DNA from 4 places in the Streptomyces sp. AC602_WCS936 genome. Region 2 is predicted to be linked to each of the others. Evidence: riboswitches for the same ligand, from Rfam matches in the RefSeq annotation. Region 2 holds a riboswitch; each other region holds the start of a gene.

The links. A riboswitch is a leader RNA that binds a small molecule or an ion and turns the genes downstream of it on or off. The one in region 2 is predicted to bind cyclic di-AMP.
Positions count from the first base shown of each region.
Region 1: it holds a riboswitch for cyclic di-AMP, as region 2 does, so the genes downstream of both, KUM03_RS15225 (M23 family metallopeptidase) here and KUM03_RS03895 (transglycosylase SLT domain-containing protein) in region 2, are expected to answer to the same signal.
Region 3: it holds a riboswitch for cyclic di-AMP, as region 2 does, so the genes downstream of both, KUM03_RS08220 (M23 family metallopeptidase) here and KUM03_RS03895 (transglycosylase SLT domain-containing protein) in region 2, are expected to answer to the same signal.
Region 4: it holds a riboswitch for cyclic di-AMP, as region 2 does, so the genes downstream of both, KUM03_RS30485 (M23 family metallopeptidase) here and KUM03_RS03895 (transglycosylase SLT domain-containing protein) in region 2, are expected to answer to the same signal.

Region 1 covers NZ_JAGMUF010000039.1:122,536-127,033, reverse strand. The annotation lists gene KUM03_RS15235 (PrsW family intramembrane metalloprotease) at 1-1,098, shown strand, start outside; gene KUM03_RS15230 (aldo/keto reductase) at 1,141-2,085, opposite strand; gene KUM03_RS15225 (M23 family metallopeptidase) at 2,230-3,261, opposite strand; cyclic di-AMP (ydaO/yuaA leader) riboswitch at 3,273-3,429, opposite strand; gene KUM03_RS15220 (PP2C family protein-serine/threonine phosphatase) at 3,678-4,498, opposite strand, start outside.
Region 2 covers NZ_JAGMUF010000008.1:241,653-246,150, forward strand. The annotation lists gene KUM03_RS03885 (DUF2092 domain-containing protein) at 1-88, opposite strand, end outside; gene KUM03_RS03890 (polyprenyl synthetase family protein) at 352-1,362, opposite strand; cyclic di-AMP (ydaO/yuaA leader) riboswitch at 2,062-2,229, shown strand; gene KUM03_RS03895 (transglycosylase SLT domain-containing protein) at 2,234-2,725, shown strand; gene KUM03_RS03900 (HAD family hydrolase) at 2,779-3,588, opposite strand; gene KUM03_RS03905 (GNAT family N-acetyltransferase) at 3,865-4,498, shown strand, end outside.
Region 3 covers NZ_JAGMUF010000017.1:112,895-117,392, forward strand. The annotation lists gene KUM03_RS08210 (pitrilysin family protein) at 1-1,049, shown strand, start outside; gene KUM03_RS08215 (pitrilysin family protein) at 1,046-2,434, shown strand; cyclic di-AMP (ydaO/yuaA leader) riboswitch at 2,626-2,790, shown strand; gene KUM03_RS08220 (M23 family metallopeptidase) at 2,803-3,567, shown strand; gene KUM03_RS08225 (GntR family transcriptional regulator) at 3,788-4,483, shown strand.
Region 4 covers NZ_JAGMUF010000112.1:158,263-162,760, forward strand. The annotation lists gene KUM03_RS30475 (TetR/AcrR family transcriptional regulator) at 1-335, shown strand, start outside; gene KUM03_RS30480 (SGNH/GDSL hydrolase family protein) at 364-1,149, opposite strand; gene KUM03_RS30485 (M23 family metallopeptidase) at 1,383-2,339, opposite strand; cyclic di-AMP (ydaO/yuaA leader) riboswitch at 2,344-2,501, opposite strand; gene KUM03_RS30490 (tyrosine-protein phosphatase) at 2,924-3,721, shown strand; gene KUM03_RS30495 (DUF6126 family protein) at 3,731-3,853, opposite strand; gene KUM03_RS30500 (helix-turn-helix domain-containing protein) at 3,850-4,498, opposite strand, start outside.

The DNA.
Region 1 (4,498 bases), on a different contig from region 2:
GCCGCCGCCCTGATAGCGATCATCGCCAACAGTTTCGCGACGAGATGGATCGCCACGGCCACCGCCGACCCGGCCGGGGCCGACACCCTGGGCGCCACGGTCATAGCGCCCGTCGTCGAGGAGTCCGCCAAGGCCGCCGCCGTCCTGCTGGTCTTCCTCTTCCGCAGGCGGGACTTCACCGGCATCGTCGACGGCGTGGTCGTCGCCGGCGTCACCGCCACCGGCTTCGCCTTCACCGAGAACATCCTCTACCTGGGCAACGCCTTCGGCACCGACCAGCTCACCGGCGACAGCGGCTTCGCCTCGGTCACCGCCGCGACCTTCTTCGTCCGCGTCGTGATGTCGCCCTTCGCCCACCCGCTGTTCACCGTGCTCACCGGCATCGGTTTCGGCATCGCCGCCCTCTCCACCGGCCGGCACCGCCTGCGCCGCGCCCTGCTCCCGCCGGCCGGCCTGCTGCTCGCGATGGGCGTGCACGCGCTGTGGAACGGTTCGGCCGCGTTCGGCGAGTACGGCTTCCTCGCCGTGTACGGGGCGTTCATGGTGCCCTGCTTCGGCCTGCTGACCTGGCTGGTGATCTGGACCCGGCAGCGCGAACTGCGCACGGTGCGCACCGAGCTGCCCGCGTACGTCATGGCCGGCTGGCTGGCCCCGGCGGAGCCGCACGCGCTCGGCTCGATGCACGCCCGCCGCCTCGCCCGGCAGTACGCCCGCCGGCACGCCGGGAAGCAGGCCGCGCGGGCGGTGGCGCAGTACGAGGCGTACGCGACCTCGCTGGCGTTCCTGCGGCGGCGGGGGCGAGAGGGCCGCGCGGGCGCCGACTTCGCCCTGCGGGAACGGGAACTGCTGGGCGCCCTGTGGCAACGCCGCGAGGTGGCGCGCCCGGCGCTGGACCACGCGGCCCGCGTCACGGCTCCGCCACCGGTCGCCGCCTGGCCGGGGCACGGGGCGTACGGGGCGCAGGGGATGTACGGCGCCCGCGCCGGGCACGGCACGTACGGCAGCGCTTACGGATACGCGGGCCCGTGGGCTCCGGCCTTCGCAGCGGCCCCGTCACCGACCCCGTACCCCGTGTCCGTCCGGCCCCCGTACCCGTAGGCGCCGTACCCCCGGCCCCACCCCCACCGGCCGTAGCGTGCCTCAGGCCGACGCCTCCGTCAGCCGCCCGGTCTCGTCCTCAGTCAGGGTCAGCTCCGCCACTCCCAGCAGCGCCGGCAGCTGCTCCACCGTGCGCGCGGACGCGATCGGCGCGGCCACCGTCGGCTGTGCGGCCAGCCAGGCCAGGGCGACCGTGGCGACGGGGGCGTCGTGGGCTTCGGCGATCTCGTCCAGGACCGTGAGGACCCGCTGCCCGCGCTCGCTCTCCAGGTGCTTGGCGGCGCCGCCCGCGCGCGGGCTGTCGACCCTCGCGCCGGGCCGGTACTTGCCGGTGAGGAAGCCGGACGCGAGGGCGTAGTAGGGCACGGCGGCCAGCCCGGCCCGCTCGGCGAGGTCGCGCAGTCCGCCCTCGTAGGTGTCGCGCGAGACCAGGTTGTAGTGGGGCTGGAGTGCCACGTACCGGGCGAGGCCCTCGCGGTCGGAGAAGTCCAGGGAGGCGGCGAGCCGCTCGGCGGAGATGTTGGAGGCGGCGATGTGCCGGACCTTGCCCGCCCGCACCAGTTCGTCGAGCGCGCCGATGATCTCCTCGACCGGCACCTCGGGCTTGTCGAAGTGGGTGTAGTAGAGGTCGATGTGGTCGGTGCCAAGGCGGCGCAGGGAGGCGTCGGCGGCGGCCTTGATGTTCGCGGCGCTCAGTCCCGGGTACTCGGGGTGCTGGCTGACCTTGGTGGCGAGGACGACGTCGTCACGGTTGCCGCGGGCCTCGAGCCACTTGCCGAGGAGGGTCTCGGACTCGCCGCCGCTGTTGCCGTCGACCCATGCGGAGTATGAGTCGGCGGTGTCGACGAAGTTGCCGCCCGCCGCGGTGTAGGCGTCGAGGACGGCGAAGGAGGTGTCCTGGTCGGCGGTCCAGCCGAAGACGTTGCCGCCGAGGGCGAGGGGGAAGACCTCCAGGTCGGAGGAGCCGAGCTTGCGCAGAGAAGTCATGTACTGCGTCAACGAGCCCGACGGATCCCGGGATTCCGGCAGCGGGGCAAAGATCCCGCAAACCGGCAGCCCTGACGTCGGGGGGTCGCCGTCAGGACCGCCGGGGATCAGGAGTGACGACCGGCGTGTGCGGTGCGGTGCGGCTCAGGGGGTGAGGCCCTTGCTCTGCAGCCATGCCATCGGGTCGAGGCTGCCGCCGCCGGCCGTGTGGACCTCCATGTGGAGGTGGGCGCCGGTGACGTTGCCGGTGGCGCCGACGCGGCCGATGACGTCGCCGGTGGTGACCTCCTGGCCGACGCTGACGTTGATCGAGGACTGGTGGGCGTACCAGATCTCGGTGCCGTCATCGAGGGTGAGCACGGTCTTGTAGCCGTACGACCCGTCCCAGCCGGCCGATGTGATCGTGCCGCTGTGCACCGCCTTGAGCAGCGTGCCCGTGGGGGCGGCGAAGTCGAGGCCGGTGTGGTGGCCGGACGACCAGTAGGGGCCCGCCTGCCCGAAGGTGGAGGAGATCGTGTACGAGGAGGTGGGCAGCGTGTACTGCTTGGCCAGCTTCGCGAGCCGCTCGGCCTCGGCCTTCTTCGCGGCTTCCTCCTCCGCCTTCTTCTTGGCGGCGGCGGCCTTGGCCTCGGCCTCCTTCTCCGCCTTGGCGGCGGCTTCCGCGGCCTTCTTCTCGGCGGCGGCCGCGGCCTCGGCGGCGGCCTTGCTCTCGACCTGGGCCTGCTGCTGCTCGGCCTGCGCCATGATCCGCGCACGCAGCGACTCGCCGGCGTCGGCGGTGGTCTCCTGGCCGGTGCCGGCGGAGGCGGCGGCGATACCGCTGAGCGGGGTGGCGGAACCCTCGGGCTCGGGCTCCTCGTCGGAGAGGATCGAGCCGACGTTCGGCAGGTCCGGCATGGAGATGGACACCGGCGGCTTGCCGGTCTGCGCGCTGGCCATGCCGCCCGCGCCGACGGCGGCTATGACACCGACACCGAGGACGGTGGAGCTGCGGGCGAGTCCGCCGCGCTGCTTGGCGACGCGGTGCCGGCCGCGCACGGGGCGGATGGACTCCGCGGTGGGGTTCCACTCCTCCCAGGGGCCCTCTTCGGCGCGGTGGACGTCGTAGCCGAAGGTGTCGGTGTCGTGCCCGCTGGGCACGAACGGGGCCTCGGGGGCAGGCCGGTTGGACGCCACGTGGGCGTACTCCTTTCCTTCCTTTCGCCTACCGGGTTAGCTGACGGGTTCGGAGCAGGAAGGTCTCCTACGCGCGTATATCCGCCGTGACTGGCACGGCGTCATACGCCCGATTCACCCCAAGTGGTGGTTCCCCGGTTCCCTTGCGGGATTCGGCGCGTGCGCACGGAGCCGCCTTCTGTGACGGCTGGGACGACCGCGCTGCGTTATCGAACGTTAATAGACGCGGGCCTCGGATTCCAAGCCGTTCCGCTTGATCATTAACGAAACCCGGGTGGACACAGGCCTCATGGATGGTTAAATCCGGGCGAGTTGACCACTCCTCAGTGCCCCTTCGGCACCACTTTCCGCAAGCACCTCACCTGACGGTATGTCAGTTGTTATGCGGAGGGCGCTCGCTTCATCACGGGCGGTGATCAGGGCCGTCGTACGGCGAGCAGCGCCATGTCGTCGGCCATGCCGCCCCCGGAGTGCCTGCGCACGTCCTCGGCGAGGGTGCCGAGCAGTTCTTCCGGGTGCCGGAACACGCAGCCGGCGAGCCGCTCGTGCGGGTCGTAGAACTCGCCCCGGTCGTCGCGGGCTTCCGACAGTCCGTCGGTGTACAGCAGCAGCGTGGCCCCGCCGGGGAACGGGGCCTGTTCCGCCCGGTCGGGCCACACGCCCAGTTCCCCCATCCCGAGCGGCAGCGCCGACTCCCGGGCGGGCAGCGGGCGCAGGGTGCCGTCGGCGTAGAGCAGCAGCGGTGGCGGATGCCCCCGGTTGAGGACGCGGACGACCCCGTCGCCGTGCGGGAGTTCGGCGAGTACGGCGGTGGTGAACCCCTCGAAGGCGTCCAGCCCGTCGCGCCGGGTGCCCTCGCGGGCCAGCGCCCGCTCCAGCCGCTGGGCCACCGCCTCCAGCGTCGTCTCCTGTTCGGCGGCCTCCCGGAATGCGCCGATCACGACGGCGACGGCGGCGACCGCGCCCATGCCCTTGCCCCGCACGTCGCCGACGATGAGCCGGATGCCGCGCGGGCTGTCCTGCACCGCGTACAGGTCGCCGCCGATGAACGCGTCGGCCTGCGCCGCCTCGTAGCAGGCGGCGATCTCGAAGCCGCCGATCCGCTCGGCGGGTTCGGGCAGCACGGCCCGCTGGGCGGCCTCGGCGATCTCGCGGACGGAGACGAGCCGCTCGCCGGTGCGGCGGACGAAGGCGTTGACGAGGACGGCGAGCGCGGCCACCGTCGTGATGGTGATCA
Region 2 (4,498 bases):
CGACGTAGCGCGCGGCCTTGCGCCGTCCGGCGCGCGAGTCCTCGCCCTCCCCGGCGGTCCTGTTGTCGTCGGAATCGATCGGTGCCATCTGTGCCCTACCTCCGTCGTCGGCGGCGGCTGTCTCGCGACCTCGCACTCGTCGTCTCACCCGTGAGCCGCCATTCTCACCCGAATCGGTGAGGATTGGTGTTTTCCGTGGTGTCCATCTGACCAAATCGGCCGGGAAGAAGCGTCAGACCGCGGACTCAACTCCGCGTACTCCTGCGGGATGACACGGACGGGCCGCGCCTCCCCCGGCCCGTAGGGGGCGGGGTACGCCTACGACGTGAGGCGGGTCACCGCGCCGCGCGTTCAGCCGGCCCGGTGCACCACGGCGTCGCACAGCTCCACCAGCGCGGACTTCGCCTCGCACTCCCGCAGCGGGGCCAGCGCCGCCCGGGCGTCCCTGGCGTACCGGACGGTGTCCTTGCGCGCCTGTTCCAGCGCGGGGTGGGCGCGCAGCAGGCGCAGCGCCTCGGCGTGCCGGACGTCGTCGCTCAGGTCGGAGTCGAGCAGCTCGGACAGGGCGATGTCCTCGGCGAGCCCCAGCCGCTCCGCGCGCTCGCGCAGCCGCAGCACCGGCAGGGTCGGGATGCCCTCGCGCAGGTCGGTCCCGGGGGTCTTGCCGGACTCGTGGGAGTCGGAGGCGATGTCCAGGACGTCGTCCGCGAGCTGGAAGGCGACGCCGAGCCGCTCGCCGTACTGGGTGAGCACGTCGACGACCGTCTCGTCGGCGCCGGACATCATCGCGCCGAACCGGCAGGAGACCGCCACCAGCGACCCCGTCTTGCCGCCCAGCACGTCCAGGTAGTGGTCGACCGGGTCACGTCCGTCCTGCGGTCCGGCCGTCTCGAGGATCTGGCCGGTGACCAGCCGCTCGAACGCCAGGGCCTGCACGCGGACCGCCTCGGGCCCGAGGTCGGCGAGGATCTGGGAGGCGCGGGCGAAGAGGAAGTCGCCGGTGAGGACGGCGACCGAGTTGCCCCAGCGGGTGTTGGCGCTCGACACCCCGCGGCGCACAGCGGCCTCGTCCATCACGTCGTCGTGGTACAGGGTGGCGAGGTGGGTCAGCTCGACGACGACGGCCGAGGGCACGATGCCGGGGGCGTAGCGGTCGCCGAACTGGGCCGAGAGCATCACCAGCAGTGGCCGGAACCGTTTGCCGCCGGCCCGCACCAGGTGCTGGGCGGCCTCCGTGATGAAGGGCACCTCGCTTTTGGTTGCCTCAAGCAACCCTTCCTCGACCGCAACCAATCCGGCCTGGACATCGGCTTCCAGAGCCTGGTCCCGCACGCTCAGCCCGAACGGCCCGACGACGGTCACGAGGGGTCTCCTGTCTGCTGGTGTCTACTGGCGATTACCTGGTTTGTCGATAGGTCGCTGCCACCACTCAAGTCAGCGTATCCGGTCACGTTTCGATCACCGCTAGCGCCCACCGTTACAGGCCGGTCGGTATCGGATCATGCGCGGTATGTTTTTGATCAGGCGATATGAGCAGATATCGATCGACATCCTCGAGGCCGAAAGCCGCCACCGAAGATCACATCACTCCTCCCAACGGCCCGCACTCCGAGTACGTCACCCACTCGGCCCTCCCTCCGATACGTATCCGATACGAACGCATGCCCGCACGACGCGCTCGTGAACACCGGACGGCGCGGCGGCCGAATACGAAGCCCACCCGACGGCACCCCGAACCGGCCACGCACCCGCCTCCGAAGCCCTCCCAACCTGCGGACGATTGACTCACACTTAAGCTGAATGCCCGATTTGCCGCTCTTGTTGAGGGCGGTGAGTTGGCTCACTTCACGCCGCCCGCAGGCAACCCGGCCGCCGACTGCGCCCTCCCTTTGCCCCGCAAGCGAGTTGAAGCTTGGCAGCCGCAAAGGATCAAGCGCCCCAAATGCCCCAGACCAAGGTCAACAGGCGCGTTGGGTGATTCCTGCACTTGTTCCGGACATGTGCTCTCGCATACGTTCCCGGCCTGTCGGGCGGACGCCGAATCCTGCCACCGCCCGGACGCACAGTCATCCGCCAACACACTCGCCGGCAGGAGCGGGGGACCCAGGTAAGTCGCCGCACCGGTCACCACCGGAGCGGCTAGGGGTGAAGCCGTGCCCGTCAGGGCCCGGCCGGGCACCTCCCCGCCCGAACCCGACAGCTCACCTCGCAGGCGTAAGGAGAGGGACTCAGCATGTCTGCCAACGGTCAGAACCGTCACGCCCGCACCAGCCGCCTCGCCCGCAAGCTCGCTGTCGCCGGCACCGGCGCCGCGGTGCTCGCCCTGCCGCTCATCGGTGCCACCAGCGCCTCCGCGGCCACCCCGGCCGCCGCGCCGGCCGCAGCCACCGCCACGACGACGTACTCGAACACCCTCGACGGCTGGATCCGGGAGTCGCTGGACGTCATGGCGCAGCACGGCATCCCGGGCACGTACGAGGGCATTCACCGCAACATCATGCGGGAGTCGTCCGGCAACCCGCTCGCCATCAACAACTGGGACATCAACGCCGTCAACGGCACCCCGTCCAAGGGCCTGCTCCAGGTGATCGACCCGACCTTCCAGGCGTACCACGTGCCCGGCACCTCCTGGGACCCGTACGACCCGGTCGCCAACATCACCGCCGCCTGCAACTACGCGGCCGACCGCTACGGCTCGATCGACAACGTCTTCGGCGCGTACTGAGCCGTACCAGGCGCGTACTGAGCCGTACCAGGCGCGTACTGAGCTGAGCTGCGCTAAGAGGTACTGAAGATCCGTTCGAGGACGACGGCCACGCCGTCGTCCTCGTTCGTCGTGGTGACCTCGTCGGCGACCGCCTTGAGTTCGGGGTGGGCGCCGGCCATGGCGACGCCGTGGGCCGCCCAGTGGAACATGGGGATGTCGTTGGGCATGTCCCCGAAGGCGATCGTCCGCCGCCGGCCCACTCCCAGGCGCTCGGCGGCCAGCGCGAGGCCGGTCGCCTTGGTGATGCCGCACGGCTGGAGCTCCACCGTCCCCGGACCCGACATGGTGACCGTGGCCAGCGAGCCGACCACCGCGCGCGCCGTCGCCGCCAACTCGTCGTCGGACAGGTCGGGGTGACGCAGCAGCACCTTGCTGATCGGCGTGGCCCACAGTTCGTCGCGCCGGTCGACGCGCACCGCGGGCAGCGTCGGGTGGGGCATCAGGTACCCGGGCTCGATGAGGGTGAGGCCGTCCACCCCGTCCTGGTCGACCGCGGCGTACACCTGCCCGACCTCCGCCTCGATCTTGCCGAGCGCGGTTTCGGCCAGTTCCCGGTCCAGGGTGACCGACCAGAGCATCCGGTGCGCGCCCGCGTCGTACACCTGCGCGCCCTGTCCGCACACCGCGAGCCCCGTGCAGCCGAGGCGGTCCAGGAGGGGGCGCACCCGGGGCGCCGGCCGCCCCGTCACCACCAGGTGCCGCGCACCGGCGCCGGCCGCCCGGGCCAGCGCGGCCAGCGACCGGTCGGAGACCGTGTCGTCGCCGCGGAGCAGCGTGCCGTCGAGGTCGGTGGCGACGAGTGAATATGCGGTGCGGTCCATGATCAGAGAATACGGACGCGGCACGTGCCCGACTCACCCGCGACCGCTTCCGGACCGCTTCCGAACGAGGACGCCGCGAGTACGTCCGACTACGCACGACGACGCCCGAACGTGTCCGAAACCTGGCACATCATCGGCTAAAGCCGGTTAAAGGCCTGTGCACCGGTTGGCAACAAGATGGTCCGCTGCCTACCGGCCGGGCGGCCCCGGAGGTACCTTCCTTGTGTCCAGGGGGGACTTGATCGGGGGGTCGGGTTGAACAGCGGACGTGTGCGTGTGCTCAGGCCGGAGGAACTGGGCGAGGGGGAACGGGAACGCTGGCGCGAGCTGCGCGCCAAGTCGTCGGCACCACGCAATCCGTTCATGGAACCGGAGTTCACCGAGGTCGTGGGCCGGGTACGGCCGCGGGCGCGGGTGGCGGTGGTGTACGACGGCGGCGAGGCGGCGGGTTTCCTGCCGCACGAGCGCGGGCCGCTGGGGCAGGGCCGCGCGATCGGGCTCGGGGTGTCGGACTGCCAGGGGGCGGTGCTCCGCCAGGACCTCGCCCCGGACACCCGCCGACTGCTGCGGGCCTGCTCCCTGTCCAGCTTCGCCTTCGACAACCTGGAGGCGGAGCAGGGACTGTTCGTGCCGCACGCCGCCGAGGAGCACGCCACCTACGTCATCGACGTGGAGCAGGGGTACGCGGCGTACGAGAGCGCGTTGCGCGCGCGGTCGCCGAAGTTCCTGAAGACGACCCTCGCCAAGGAGCGCCGGCTCGGCCGCCAGGTCGGGGACGTGCGCTTCGTCTTCGACGAGCGGGACCCGGCCGCGCTGCGCGCCCTCATGGGCTGGAAATCGGCGCAATACCGCAGGACGGGGCGCCGGGACCGGTTCGCCCAGGAGTGGATCACCCGGCTCGTCGGGCGGC
Region 3 (4,498 bases), on a different contig from region 2:
CCGCCCACCAGCTGGAGCTCGCCCTCTGGCTGGAGGCCGACCGCATGGGTTCCCTGCTGGCCGCCCTGGACGAGGAGTCCATGGAGAACCAGCGCGACGTCGTCAAGAACGAGCGCCGTCAGCGCTACGACAACGTTCCGTACGGCACCGCCTTCGAGAAGCTCACCGCCCTGGCCTACCCGGAGGGGCACCCCTACCACCACACGCCGATCGGCTCGATGGCCGACCTGGACGCGGCGACCCTGGAGGACGCGCGGGCGTTCTTCCGCACGTACTACGCGCCGAACAACGCGGTGCTGTCCGTCGTCGGCGACATCGACTCCGAGCAGACGCTCGCCTGGATCGAGAAGTACTTCGGCTCCATCGCCTCGCACGACGGCAAGCAGCCCCCACGGGACGGCTCACTGCCCGACATCATGGGCGAGCAGCTGCGCGAGGTCGTCGAGGAGGAAGTCCCGGCCCGCGCCCTGATGGCGGCCTACCGCCTGCCGGAGGACGGCACGCGCGCGTGCGACGCGGCCGACCTGGCCCTCACCGTCCTGGGCGGCGGCGAGTCCTCCCGCCTCTACAACCGGCTGGTGCGCCGCGACCGCACGGCCGTCGCCGCCGGGTTCGGCCTGCTGCGGCTCGCCGGAGCGCCTTCCCTGGGGTGGCTGGACGTGAAGACGTCCGGTGACGTCGAGGTGCCGGTCATCGAGACCGCCATCGACGAGGAGCTCGCCCGGTTCGCCGAGGAGGGCCCGACGGCCGAGGAGATGGAGCGCGCCCAGGCGCAGCTGGAGCGCGAGTGGCTGGACCGCCTGGGCACCGTCGCGGGCCGCGCCGACGAACTGTGCCGCTACGCCGTCCTGTTCGGCGACTCCCAGCTCGCCCTCACCGCCGTGCAGCGGGTGCTCGAGGTGACGGCCGAGGAGGTCCAGGAGGTCGCCAGGGCCCGCCTGCGCCCCGACAACCGCGCGGTGCTCGTCTACGAGCCCACCGCCCCCGCCGACGAGACCGCCGCCGACGCGGACGACGCCACCGACGAGAACGAGGAGGCGGCCAAGTGACCGAGCTCGCCACCATGGACTTCCACTCCCAGCCGCAGGGCGGCGAGCCCAAGCCGTGGGCGTTCCCCGCCCCCGAGCGCGGCAGCCTCGACAACGGCCTCACCGTGCTGCACTGCCACCGGCCCGGCCAGCAGGTCGTCGCCGTGGAGGTGCTCCTCGACGCGCCCCTGGACGCCGAGCCCGCCGGACTCGACGGCGTCGCCACCATCATGGCGCGCGCCTTCTCCGAGGGCACCGACAAGCACTCCGCCGAGGAGTTCGCCGCCGAGCTGGAGCGCTGCGGCGCCACCCTCGACGCGCACGCCGACCACCCCGGCGTCCGGCTGAGCCTGGAGGTGCCCGCCTCGCGCCTCGCCAAGGCCCTCGGCCTGCTCGCCGACGCCCTCAGGGCACCCGCGTTCGCGGACGGCGAGGTCGAACGCCTGGTCCGCAACCGGCTCGACGAGATCCCGCACGAGCTGGCCAACCCGGCCCGCCGCGCGGCCAAGGAGCTCTCCAAGGAGCTGTTCCCAGCCGGCTCACGCGTGTCGCGCCCGCGCCAGGGCACCGAGGAGACGGTGGCGAACGTCGACTCCGCCGCCGTACGGGCCTTCTACGAGAAGCACGTGCGTCCCGCCACGGCCACCGCCGTGGTCGTCGGCGACCTCACCGGCATCGACCTCGGCGCGCTGCTCGGCGACACCCTGGGCGCGTGGACCGGCTCCGCCGCCGAACCGCGCCCCGTGCCCCCGGTGACCGCCGACGACCGGGGCCGGGTCGTCATCGTGGACCGTCCCGGCGCCGTCCAGACGCAGCTGCTGATCGGCCGCACCGGCGCCGACCGGCACGACCGCGTCTGGCCCGCACAGGTCCTCGGCACGTACTGCCTCGGCGGCACCCTCACCTCCCGCCTGGACCGCGTGCTGCGCGAGGAGAAGGGCTACACCTACGGCGTACGGGCATTCGGGCAGGTCCTGCTCTCCGCGCCCGACGGCACCGGCGCCGCGATGCTCGCCATCAGCGGCTCCGTCGACACCCCCAACACCGGCCCCGCGCTGCAGGACCTGTGGACGGTGCTGCGCACGCTCGCGGAAGGCGGACTCACCGACGCCGAGCGCGACGTCGCCGTGCAGAACCTGGTGGGCGTGGCGCCGCTGAAGTACGAGACGGCGGCGGCCGTGGCGAGCACGCTGGCCGACCAGGTCGAGCAGCACCTGCCCGACGACTACCAGGCCGCGCTCTACCGCCAACTCGCCGCCACCGGCACCGTGGAGGCCACGGCGGCGGTCGTGAACGCCTTCCCGGTGGACCGCCTGGTGACGGTGCTCGTCGGCGACGCCGCGCAGATCAAGACGCCCGTCGAGGCCCTCGGCATCGGTGAAGTCACCGTGGTGTCGGCCGAGTAGCGCCACGCGCGCGTGGCGGCCCTGGTGACCCGAGTGTCACCAGGGCCGCCGTTTGTCCGAATTGAGGGAGAGACGGCCCGTCTGCCCTGTGGCATGCGCTACAAAAAGCTTGTTGCGTTTGAGGATTGAAGGCAGCCGCGCTTAGCGTCTTCCGGGCTGTTCGTCAGGCAGTACGCCGCACCCGCGGCACCGGACAGTCATCGCCGAGTCCCCGTACGGCGCGAGCCAGGGGAGCCGGGGACCCACCGCAGTCCCTGGGGTGAATCGGACGCCCGCGCGTGCAGCGAGGGGGCCCGTAGGAGACCTTCCACCTCCGAACCCGTCAGCTAACCCGGTAGGCGAGAGGGAAGGAAAGGAACAGCCTCTACATGGCGTTCACGCGCGCCACCGGGAAGCACCGCCGTCCCAGCCGGATGCACCGCACCACCGCCCGCGCGGCGGGAGTCGCGGCCCTCGCCACCACCGGCGTCGTCGGCACCCTCGCCGCACCGGCGCTCGCCGCGGAGCCCGAGGCGGAGCAGACCGGGATCACCCCGGTCATCTCCATCGGCGACTCCATAGCCGACGAGATCGACGCCCAGGCCGCTGCCCAGGAGCAGGCCGCCCAGCTCGCCGCCGCCCGCGAGGCGGCCCGGGAGGCCGCGCGCGAGCGGGCCGCCGAAGCGGCCGAAGAGGCGCGCGAGGCCAAGGAGCGCGCCGCGCGGGAGGCGGAACGCAAGCGCCTCAACACCTTCGTGTCGCCGATCACCGCCTCGTACGTCTCCACCGCCTACCAGGCCGGCAGCTCCCTGTGGTCCTCCGGCAGCCACACCGGGATCGACTTCCACGCCTCCACCGGCACCACCGTGCACGCCGTCGGCGTCGGCACCGTCGTCGAGGCCGGCTGGGGCGGGGCGTACGGCAACCAGGTCGTGGTCAAGATGCACGACGGCACGTACACGCAGTACGGCCACCTGTCGTCCATCGGCGTCTCGGTGGGCCAGTCGGTCTCCGCGGGCCAGCAGATCGGCCTCTCCGGTGCCACCGGCAACGTCACGGGACCGCACCTGCACTTCGAGGCCCGTACGGGCGCCGAGTACGGCTCGGACATCGACCCCGTCGCCTACCTCCGCTCCCACGGCGTGAACGTCTGACGACGGACCGCTGACGGCAAGGTTCGGTAAGGTTCTGGAAAGGCCCCGGCTCCCTGAGCGGGGGCCTTTCGCATTTCCACGTGTGGTCCGGGAACGCGACCGCTGTCCAAAAAATGTCCATGAAATCCGGCCCGCCGTCGGATATCCGCTTGACTGGCCTAGAGTCACTGAACACGCGTCAATCGTCGACGTTTCACGGGGATCAAGGCGGAGGTCGGGCATGCGTATTCCGGCGCACTCGGTGTGCACGGCGATCCGGGACGACATCGTCGCCGGTGTCCACGGGCGCGGCGGCCGCCTCACCGAGGAACTCCTCGCCCGCCGCTACGGAGTCTCCCGCGTCCCCGTCCGCGAGGCCCTGCGCACGCTGGAGGCCGAGGGCTTCGTGGTGACCCGGCGGCACGCGGGCGCGTGCGTCGCGGAACCCACCGAACAGGAGGCCGCCGACCTGCTGGAGACCCGTGCCCTCCTGGAACCCCTGGGCGCCGCACGGGCCGCCCGGCGTCGCACCGATGCCCACCTCAAGGTGCTGCGCGGGCTGGTCAGGCTCGGTCAGGAACGTGCCGGGCAGGGCCGCGGCGAGGACTTGCGCGCACTGGACGGGTGGTTCCACGAGACCCTCGCCCAGGCCGCCTGCAGTCCCTCCCTGGCGTCCCTGCTGACCCAGTTGCGCCGCAAGATCGCCTGGATGTACGCCGTGGCGGCGCCGGCCGATCCGGCGGGCTGCTGGGCGGAGCACGGCGCGATCACCGACGCGGTGGCCCGGGGCGACGGCGAGCGCGCGCGGGCGCTCATGGCGCTGCACACCGAGCGGTCCGCTCCCGCGTACCGACTGCGGTTCGCCCCCGAGGGCGGGCGGACCGAGAGCGTGAGGAATTCGCAACGTGCCGTAAACACGCCGAGCCTGCGGTATTAACACGCGGCCCATATA
Region 4 (4,498 bases), on a different contig from region 2:
CGACCGGGCAGGCCAAGGGCTGGCGGCTGTGGATCGAGGGCTGGGCGGCGGCGCTGCGCGAACCCGCGCTGCGGGAGGTCACCCGGGAGCTGGACCGGCAGTGGAAGGCGGCGCTCTCCGGGGTCATCGCCGAGGGCGTGGCCGCCGGGGAGTTCCGGTGCGCGGATCCCGACGGCGCCGCCCTGCGCCTGACCGCCTTCCTCGACGGGATGGCCGTGCAGCTGACGTCGTACGCGGGCACGGTGCCCCGGGCGCGGGCCCGCGAGTGGACGGACGAGGCGCTCGCCCGGGAGCTGGGCCTGGACCGGGAGACGCTGACGGCGTCCCGCGACTAGCACCAGCGCGTTCAGAGCGGCGAGTACGTCAGGCCACCGAAGAGATCCGCATCCTGATGTCGTCCGCCGACAGCGTCCCCTTGGCGCTCACGTGGTCGCCCGAGGACTCGCCGCGCAGCCGGCGTCCGAACCACGGCACCAGGTACTCGCGGGCCCAGTGCACGTCGTCCCGCCGGACGTCCAGGGTGCCGCGGGGCGGCAGCGGCGGCCAGGGCTGGTCCGGGTCGGCGGGGACGGGCAGGCCGAGGACCTGGCCCGCGCGCAGTGCCACCCGCGTGTGGCCCTCCGGCGACAGGTGCAGCCGGTCGGCGTCCCACGCCCTGCGGTCCTGGACGGTGCGCAGCGACCACAGGTCGAGCACGGGGCAGCCGTAGCGGTCGGCGACGGCACGGACGTGTCCGTTGTACGTGGCGATCTTGCCGCGCAGGTGCTTGAGGACGGGCACCCCGCGGGTGTCGAATCCGGTCGTCACCAGGACGGTGCCCGCGGCGGCGGTCAGCGCGGCCACCGCCCGCTCGAACCGCTCGGCCACCTCGTCGGGGTCGGTGCCGGGCCGGATGATGTCGTTGCCGCCGGCGCAGAACGAGACCAGGCCCGGCGCGAGTTCGACGGCCCGCGGCACCTGCTCGGCCACGATCTGGTCGAGCAGCCTGCCGCGTACGGCGAGGTTCGTGTACGTGAAGTCGCCCTCGGGGCGCCGGTCCGCGAGCAGTACGGCGAACCGGTCGGCCCAGCCGACGAACGCCCCGTCGGGGCCGGGGTCGCCGACGCCCTCGGTGAAGCTGTCCCCCACCGCCACGTACGACCCGATCACTGTTCTGCTGTCACTCTTCGAATCGTCTGCCACATCGGCCCATCATTCACCTCGGAATGTGACCTACGCGACCGTAGGAAAGGGTTGACGGGCGGTGAGAAACACCACGCCTAAAGTGTTCACCAATTCAGGAATACGCCGGAGGGCGGACAGGCCGAAGGCCGGACCCGGGGATCGGGGTCCGGCCTTCGGTGGCGCGGGGCCGCGCCGAAACGGTCGTCAGGAAGCGGCCGTCAGAGAGAGACGCCGTGCGAGCGCAGGTACGCGATCGGGTCCACGTCCGAGCCGTAGTCCGGGGTGGTGCGGATCTCGAAGTGCAGGTGCGGGCCGGTGACGTTGCCGGTGGCACCCGACAGGCCGACCTGCTGACCCGCCGTCACGGACTGGCCGGCCGAGACGGAGAGGGAGGACAGGTGGGCGTACTGGGCGTAGTGGCCGTCGGCGAGCTGGATGACGACCTGGTTGCCGTAGGCGCCGCCCCAGCCGGCGGAGACGACGGTGCCCGCGCCGACGGCCTTGAGCGAGGTGCCGGTCGGGACGACGAAGTCGGTGCCGGTGTGGTAGCCGCTGGACCACATGCTGCCCGACTGGTGGTACGGGGTGCCGATGGTGCCGCTCGGGACCGGCGAGACGAAGCCGCTGGTGGTGCCGGCGGACTGGGTGCTCTTGTCGGAGGAGCCGGAGTCCGAGGAGGAGGCCTTCGCGGCATCCGAGGACTTCTCGGCCTCGGCCGACTCGGTCTTCTCGGAGGACGACTTCTCGGTCTGGGCGGGCTTCTCGGCCGCGGGCTGCTCGGCGGCGGGCTGCTCGGACTTGGCGGCCTGGCCGCCGAGCGTGAGCTCCAGGCCCGGGTGGATCAGCGACGGGTCGGACCCGACGGCCTCGCGGTTGTCCGCGTAGAGCTTCTTCCAGCCGCCGTCGACGTCCTGCTCGTCGGCGATCTTCGAGAGGTAGTCACCGCTGCGCACGGTGTACGTGCGCGAGTCGGAGTTCTTCTCGGCGGCGGCCTTCTCGGCCGACGTCGGAACGGACTGCACGGCCTGCTCGGAAACGGACTGAGCGGGGGCGGCCTGGGCACCGGCGGCACCCATCAGCGGGAGCGCGAGCGCGGCGCCGCCGGTTCCGGCGACGGCGATGGCACGGGTCAGGCGCATGGCCTTGGTACGGCGGTGCTTACCCTTCGCGGGCATGGCGAATTCCTCTCCGGCGCCTGCGAGGTGAGCTGTCGGGTTCGGGCTGGAGATGCCCGGCCGCGCCGAGACGCGGCTTAACCCCAAGCCGTTCCGGGAACCGGAACAGGCGGTCGTACCTGTGGGTCCCCCGCTCCTGCCGTGTACGGGTGGTGGATGAATGCGGGCTCCGGTCGGCGGCAGGATTAGGCGTCCGTCCGGATCGGTGGTGAACGTAAGGGACCAAGACGCACAGGGACAAGCGAGGGGTTGCATGGGCGGGTGTTCCGGCTGATCCATTACCGGGAATGCCCGTCACACTCCGTCGATTCCTGAGGCGCCGTTTCTCGTGAACGGCCATGAAAACCGGCTGAATTACGTGAACATGACGGGCAACGCACCGTCACGGATATGACGCTGCTCACGCACCTCTCCCTCAGCCCCTTTTATTCCGCAGCGAGTTGGAATTAAGGCGCCATTTCGGACAGAAAGCCCAGAAGTGGCGCAGTCGGTTGACTTCGCCCCTGCGTCTTCGCACCGTGCCGTATCGTCGAGTGGCACCCGTCGGCGAGCGGCGCCGGCGGGGCGGAGTGGGAGGAGCCCCCGTGACGCAGCAGGTGCCGTCGACCGAACCCGAGCTGGCCGGGGTGCGCAACTTCCGCGACGTGGGCGGACTGCCGACCGTGGACGGACGGAGGGTGCGGCAGGGGGTGCTGTTCCGCAGCGGCCACCTCGCGCACGCCACCGGGGAGGACGCCGCGTTCCTGTCCTCGCTGGGTCTGCACACGATCTTCGACTTCCGCAACGCCGCCGACCAGAAGCTCGACGGCCCGGACGTCGAGCTGCCGGGCGTGCGCAATGTGAACCTGCCGCTGAGCGACCCGGCCGACGGCGCCGAGTTCTGGAAGATGGTCCGCGACGGCGACCTCGACCAGCTGCGCGAGATCCTCGCGGACGACAAGGGCGCCCAGCGGATGATCGACTCGTACCGCATGATCATCAAGGAGCGCACGGCGGAGCACTCCCGGGTGCTGCACGCGCTCGCCGAGGACAGCGTCCCCGCCCTGATGCACTGCGCGGCCGGCAAGGACCGCGCGGGTCTGTCGATCGCGGTCACGCTGCTCGCCCTCGGCGTCGAGCGCGACGCCGTCGTCGAGGACTACCTGAAGTCGAACGCCACGCACCGCCGCTACAAGGTGCGCCGCAGCAGCACCGCCGCCTCCGCCTACTCCCCCGAGGTCATGGAGCTGCTCAGCCCCCTCTTCGACGCGCGCGCCGAGTACCTGGCGGCGGCCTTCGAGACCGTCGAGCAGACCTGGGGCGGCGTCGACGCCTACCTGGAGAAGGGTCTGCGGATCACGCCGCAGACCCGGGAGCGGCTGCGCGAGCGGATGCTGGACTGAGCCGGCCGCTCACCCGCTGTTGGCACCCACCTCGAAGAGCAGGTAGATGAAGGCTGCCAGCACGTGCCCCACGACGAGGTAGATGAAGAGCCGCACCCAGAGTGCGCGCGGGAACTTGTCCTGCATGTTCATGATGTCTCTCCAGGGAAGGGGTGGCCCGGCGTGGTGGCCGGCCCCAGGCACAGCGCCGCCGTCGGGCTCTGGAGCAGCGTGTGGACGAAGAGGAGCTCGACCCCGTCGGCGTCCTGAGCGGCGATGCGGTGCGGGGTCAGCGAGTCGAAGTGCGCGCTGTCCCCCGGACCGAGCCGGTGCACCGCGTCCCCGAGCCGGAGCCGCAGCCGGCCCCGCAGGACGTGGATCCACTCCTCACCGGGATGCACCCGGACGATGTCCCCCTGGGAGCCGTGCGGCACGTGCACGCGCAGGGCCTGCATGCCGCGACCGGCCCCACCGGCCTGCCAGTACGTCCAGCCGCCGGCGAAGGTCGGCTCCATGGCGTCGGCCCGCACGACCGCGTCCCGGTCGGCGGCCGTCTCGCCGAGCAGTTCCGAGACGGTCGTACCGTAGACACGGGCGAGGGACAGGAGCATCGGCAGCGAGGGCTGGCGCTGCCCGGTCTCCAGCCGGGACAGGTGGGCAGGCGACAGTCCGGCGGCACGGGCCGCCGCCTCCAGGGTGAGGACGGCCCGACGCCGCAGGGCACGCAGCTGTGGCGCCACGACGGACACCGCGTCCGCCGGCGGCTCCGGTGCCGACGACTCCGGTGCCGGCGGCCCG